2 regions of the Xylocopilactobacillus apis genome follow, and region 1 is predicted to be linked to the other one. Evidence: predicted binding sites of a transcription regulator. Region 1 holds the regulator's gene; the other holds the start of a gene.
The links. Region 1 encodes NrdR, which represses ribonucleotide reductase genes. Its sites were predicted from a motif close to ACACNATATATNGTGT; they were not measured.

Region 1 (3,435 bases):
AATCAGATTCTTGCTTGGCATCATAAAACTCAAAAATCTTAATAATTCCTCGTTTAAATACAACAGAGTTTTGATCAATCTTATTTTTATCTAAAAAAGATAAAACATCCGGGTCTTGTAAGATATTTTTTAATAATTCCTGATACCGAGGGGCCATGTTGTGTGTTTGCATATACTCTTTTAAAACACTTGAAATATTTTTCAATTATTTTTCCCCTCTAACATCTTACGTCTACGTTCTTCTTTTTTTATCATGTCATTGACATCAGGTTGATTTTTTCTCTCAATATTTGATTGATTATCTTCGTTAAACCATTTAGGAACAGGTTTCTTTCGTTTATCAAAATAAACTGATTTTTTGGGCTTTTTATTTTTAAAGTTGTTGATGTATTTTAAAGCTTCTGCTGGGCTTTGAATCTGATGCTTTAACCAATCATTAGCAATTGTATCTGAAACCCTTTGAGAAATAGTTGGATAATTTTTGGCTTCATAATACATCATAATGTTAATCAATTCATTAGGTAAAACTTGCCTTCGAACCAGTTTTTGAAGAATCGACGCTTCAGAATTTGTGATGTATCCGCCGAACTGCTCTTTCATAAGTTTTAAAAAATTTAACGGTGATAAAGAAGTAGCTTTTTCAATAATCTTTTTGTCAGCTTCGTTAAGATCTTGTAAATCATCATCGGATACTTTTTTAGGATCAAATTTTTTATTACTTGTTCTCTGATTAAAGTAAGCTATCAATTTATCATTAGAAAAATGATCCTTTTGAATGCAATTTGAATTGATAATTGCATTGGATAACTCTAGCTCGTTCACGTTATAAAAAGAGGATAAATCTTGAAATTGTCTTAAATTCTGATTAATAATTGTATCTTCAATTCCATATTTTTCCATTAAAGTTAGAAATAACTTTTGATCAAACTTCTGATGATTAGGAATTCTTTCTTCTTGGTAATTTAGGTTAGACTTTTGGTTTACAAAATTAACGCTGTCTAAATTAAATACATCAAAAAAAGAAGCCGTAATTTCAGTAAATTTTTCTTTATTTGCTGGATGAAGAGTATATTTTTCTAATAAATCTGAATAGTCTTTTTCGCCTACAGTTTCACAAAGATAAGCAGATAAAAGATCATCACTAAAAAAACGATCAGGGCTTACAGGTGAAGATAACTCATATAAAAAAAGCGTTCCAATAATGTCTTTTTTAAAAAAAGTTCGAATTAAACCAATTCCTTCAAGTTTAACTAATGAATTTTTAATTTCTTCAATGCTTTCGCCAACAGAATTAATTAAACGAGTATGCTGATAACGATCGATTGACACTATTTTTTTAGAGGTCAAGCTCCATAAGTACAGATATAAAGTATAAGGTTTACTGCCAATAATGGGCAAATACAGATCAGTCAGCACTTGATTACTAAAATCAGAAAAATAATTAATATTGGTTACTAAAAAGCCATCTCTCGGATGCAACTGGTGTTCATCCATTCAAACTTTCCTCTTTAACTTTTTAATTTGAATTTTTATCAATTTTGGATTTTTTCTTTTTATTTTTTCGAGACATGCTTTGTAATTCTGATAAAAACACATCAATGCTTGAAAATTCACGGTAAACACTAGCGAACCTGATGTATGCAACTTCATCAACAACTGCAAGTTTTTTCATAACCATATCTCCAATTTGTCTCGTTGTTACTTCGTATTCACTGCTTAATCTAATATGCTCTTCAATTTCATCAACAATCTTATTTAGAACATCCTGACTAATATTTCTTTTTTCAGCAGCTCTAACTAGTCCTCTTGATATTTTATTTCGATCAAAGACTTGATTAGAACCATTTTTTTTGACAACTACTAAAGGAGTAGACTCTACTTTTTCAAAAGTAGTGAATTTAAATTTACATTTTTCACATTGTCTTCTTCTTCTAATTGCCGTATTTAGTTTTGTTGGTCTACTATCAACAACTCTTGTATCGGCATAACCGCAGTTAGGACATTTCAATTTTTACTCCTTATTAACTTTCAAAAGATCTATTTTATTTAAAAAATCTATAACCTGTTCTTTAACATTATTCTTAGTTGTATCTATAACATAGTCTGCCTTTTTGATTTTTTCACTAATCGGCATTTGGCTGGAAATTTTCTTTTTTGCAAAATCTAGATTAACATGATCTCTTTCCTGAATTCGATTAGCAGCAGTTTGATTATCTGCATAGATTACTATGACTTGATCTAAATATTCTTCATAATGCTGTTCATATAATAATTGAATTTCAATGAAAACTGGTTTTGATGCAACTTTTAATTGATTTATAATGGCAGATCTCAAATAAGGATCTAATAAATGATTAAGTAAAGATAATTTTAGAGAATTTTTAAAAACAATATTGCCTAAAGCTTTTCGATTAATTAATCCGTTTTCTGTTAGAACTTCGGCTCCAAAATTATTTTCGATAATTTCAATTACTTTATTTTCATTTAAAACATCGTGGGCAATTTTATCAGAATCTAAAACAAGAAATCCAAGTGAGCGGATTATGTTTCCAACGTAAGATTTGCCGGTTCCGATCCCCCCGGTAATTCCAATTATTTGAGAATTTGACATTTTGAACAAAAGTAAGTAGATCGGCCATCTAACTTAATTTTACTAATTGGATTACCGTCTCTTTCACAAGTTTTACCATCCTGGCTATGAACTTTTAAATGATCTTGAAAGTGCCCAATCTGTCCGTTAGCATTTTTAAAACTAAAGATCGTAGTTCCACCATACTTAATTGCACTTTTTAAAATTTTCTTTGAGCCTTCACAAATTAATTCAGCATCTTCCTTGGTTAAATGATTGGCAATTGAAGCAGGATGAATTTTAGCATAATAAAGAACTTCGTCTACATAAATATTTCCTAAACCAACTACTACTTCTTGGGAGAGTAAAACGACTTTTATTTTTCCTTTTTTCTTTTCTAGTAATTGATATAGTGCATCACCAGTAAATGATTTATCAAAAGGTTCAAGGCCTAATTTTTTAATTTCTTTAGTAACGTCAACTTTAGAAGTATCTACAAGGTGCATTCGGCCAAATTTGCGAGTATCGTGATACGCTAATCTTTGACCATTATCAAAATTAAAAACAACATGAGTGTGTTTTGGAATTTGATCGCTAGATTCCAAAACACTGTATTTTCCTTCCATTCTCAAATGGCTGATTAAAGTCTTCCCATGATTTAAATCAAATAGAATATATTTACCCCTTCTTCTAATTCCGGTAAATTTTAAACCTTTTAAAGTATTGGTAAATTCATCTAAATCGTTTTGGATCATCTTAGGATAATAAACATCAATATTTTTAATAGTATGATCGATAATTAAAGGAGTTAGATTATTAACAACTGTTTGCACTTCAGGTAATTCGGGCATTTTTTTCCTCTACTA
Region 2 (3,435 bases), 550 kb from region 1:
ACAAAAGAAAAGTGATCCAAACTTTAAATCTCGTAAGCTTACTAGAACGATGTATTTAACATTTAATCAAGCAAAGAACAAAGCTTTAAAAAATGTAAAAATTAGAAGAGCCTTAAGTTTGGCGGTTGACCGCAAAAATTTAACCCAAAATATTTTAGGTGATGGTTCATTTCCAATTCATGTTTTGGTTCCGTTAGGCTTAGCTGATAACCCTAATACTAATGAAGATTTTAGCAAAAATCTTAATCAAACAACTGCTAAATATTCGAGCTACGATTTAAATCAGGCTAAAAGATTATGGCAGGAAGGGAAAAAAGAAACAGGCATTGATTCAGTTTCTTGGACGATGCTGGGAGAAGATAACGATACAAATAAGAAATTAATGGAATATTTCCAAGGACAGCTCGAACGTTTACCAGGTTTAAAAATTAATATTCAAGCAGTTCCCCATAAAACTCGGTTACAACAAGGTCAAAATGGTCAGTTTGATCTTATGACAAGTCAAGTGGCGGCAGATTTTCCAGATCCAGTTGCAATATTAAATGTTGAAACAACAGAAAATGTATATAATTTTGGTCATACCTCTAATGCAGATTACGATCGTTTAATTGCGCAAAGCAATCGGGAATCAGATCCTAACAAACGATTTGATGAAATGAATCAAGCTCAAGAAATTTTATCACGCGATCAGGAGGCAGCTCCGATCTATCAGTTAGTAGAAGCTCATTTAACAAGAAGTTCACTTAAAGGTGTAACTTTTACTCCTAATAATCTTTTTAATTATGTAGGGGCAAAACTCGATGGAAAATAGAATTTTAAATTTTTCTGGCAGTGTTAATCTTCGTGAAATGGGAGGTTATCCGACGCAAGATGGTAAAACAATTCTTTGGCATAAACTGCTTAGATCAGGTGCCTTAAGTAATTTAGATAAAAAGGGGCAAAGCGAATTAGTTGATTATGGAGTCAAATATGATCTTGATTTTCGTTCTCCAACAGAACTAAAAATATCTCCAGATCCCAATTTATCGGGTGTTAAGTATGAGCATTTACCAGTTTACAGTCCCGATAGCAGTTCCATTTCTTCTTGGAGATCGTTCACCAATTTAATTAAACATCACCATAAATTTACCCCAGCGTCTGATATTGGAGGTATTTATCAGAATGTTGTATTAAATGAATACAGTCAAAATACTTATAGCAAGATGTTTCATCTAATGTTAGAAAATAGTGAACCAAATCAATCACTTTTATTTCATTGTTCAGCAGGACAGGATCGAACAGGGATTGGTGCAGCATTAATTGAAAAGCTATTTAATGTGCCGGATCAAATAATAATTGAGGATTATTTACTATCAAATATGGCCTATACTTCTAGAACTTCAGAAGTATTAACGAATGATGATGTTGATGAATTTATTAATCAAATGAATTTGTCTGATGTTCAGGCTAATAACATCACTGTTATTTTTAAGGCGATTGATTATTTTTACGGCAGTTTTAAGCAGTATGCAAAAGACGCTCTAAAACTGAGCGAATCAGAAATTACCGATTTAAGAAAAATCTATCTTAAATACTAGATAGAAAAAAAGAGTGCTGATATTTAGGCATTCTTTTTTTGCGATTAAAAAAAATACTAGATCTTGTAGCTGAAATGAAATGGCTTAAAAAAATACCTATATTTTGGTAGAATGGGATTAGAAATTTGAATTGGGAGATAGAGGATAATGCTTGAATTAGAAAAAAATCAAACTAAAACTTTAGGAATTACAATTATTAAGCGTGATGGTCGGCAAGTTAATTTTGATCTTAATAAGATTACCCAGGCGATCATTAAAGCAGCTAGAAGTGTAAATTCTGATTTAAGCCCAATCGATTATCAAACATTTGAGGATGTTACTTCTGATGTTGAAGCTGAAATTAAAGAGCGCTTTCACGATAATGTTAAAATCTATGAAATTCAAAATATCGTTGAACATGTCCTTTTAGCGCATCATCTTTATAATGTAGCAAAAGCTTATATTTCTTACCGAACTGAAAAGGATTTTTCTCGCAATCAAGCAACAGATATTAATTTTACAATTGAAAAACTTTTAAAAAAAGACGAAACGGTTGTTAATGAGAATGCCAATAAAGATAGTAACGTTTTTAATACTCAACGTGATTTAACAGCCGGGACAGTTGCTAAATCGATTGGTCTAAAAATGCTGCCGCCTCAGGTTGCAAATGCCCACTTAAAAGGCGAAATTCATTGGCATGATCTCGACTACACTCCTTATGAACCGATGACAAACTGTTGTTTGATTGATTTTAAAGAGATGTTAACCAATGGTTTTAAAATTGGAAATGCAGAAGTGGAAACACCTCATTCAATTCAAGTTGCAACCGCTCAAATGGCCCAAATCATAGCTAATGTTGCATCAAGCCAATACGGCGGCTGCTCATCAGATCGGACTGATGAACTTTTAGCACCTTTTGCGATGAAGAATTTTGATAAGCACGTTCTCGAAGCTAAAAAGTGGATTGATGATCCTCAAAAAAGAGAAGAGTACGCAAAAGAGCGCACCGTTAAAGATATTTATGATGCCATGCAGAGTTTAGAGTACGAAATTAATACTCTTTATTCATCTAATGGTCAGACGCCATTTACAACCTTAGGTTTTGGTCTTGGTACAAGCTGGGCAGAACGTGAGATTCAAAAAGCCATTCTTAAAGTTAGAATTGATGGATTAGGAACTGAACATCGAACAGCAATTTTTCCAAAATTAGTTTTCACGCTAAAACGGGGTTTAAATTTAAATCCGGAAGATCCAAATTATGATGTTAAACAGCTTGCAATTGACTGTGCAACTAAAAGAATGTATCCGGATGTTGTATCTTATGATATGATCACTAAACTTACAGGCTCATTTAAAGCTCCAATGGGCTGCCGTTCTTTTCTTCAAAGCTGGAAAGACGAAAATGGACAGGATGTTGAATCGGGCCGGATGAATTTAGGAGTTGTTACGATTAATTTACCGCGGATTGCAATCGAATCTAAAGGTGATCAGGATAAATTCTGGCAGATCTTAAAAGAACGTGTTGATATTTGTCGTGATGCATTAGTCTATAAGGTTGAAAGAACAAAAGAAGCAACTGTTCAAAATGCCCCAATTCTTTATCAATACGGAGCTTTTGGCAAGAGATTAAAGCCAACTGATAAAGTTGATGAACTTTTTAAGAATAGCAGAGCGACCGTTTCTTTAGGCTATATTGGATTATACGAAGTGGGGACAGTCTTTTACGGCCCAGAATGGGAGCCGAATCCCGAGGCAAAACAATTTACAGTTGATGTTGTGAAATACTTGCACGATAAATGCGAAGTTTGGGAAGAAGAATATGGTTATCATTTTTCAGTTTATGGGACTCCCGCCGAGTCTTTAACTGATACATTTTGTC

Region 2: a site for NrdR is predicted at 1,631-1,646, ahead of nrdD (anaerobic ribonucleoside-triphosphate reductase). Genes of this name have one in related genera too.

What each region holds. Positions count from the first base shown of each region.
Region 1 covers NZ_AP026801.1:1,002,405-1,005,839, forward strand. The annotation lists gene dnaI (primosomal protein DnaI) at 1-205, opposite strand, end outside; gene R8749_RS04765 (DnaD domain protein) at 202-1,494, opposite strand; gene nrdR (transcriptional regulator NrdR) at 1,517-2,008, opposite strand; gene coaE (dephospho-CoA kinase) at 2,012-2,611, opposite strand; gene mutM (DNA-formamidopyrimidine glycosylase) at 2,593-3,420, opposite strand; gene polA (DNA polymerase I) at 3,433-3,435, opposite strand, start outside.
Region 2 covers NZ_AP026801.1:449,993-453,427, forward strand. The annotation lists gene R8749_RS02070 (peptide ABC transporter substrate-binding protein) at 1-811, shown strand, start outside; gene R8749_RS02075 (tyrosine-protein phosphatase) at 801-1,577, shown strand; gene nrdD (anaerobic ribonucleoside-triphosphate reductase) at 1,725-3,435, shown strand, end outside.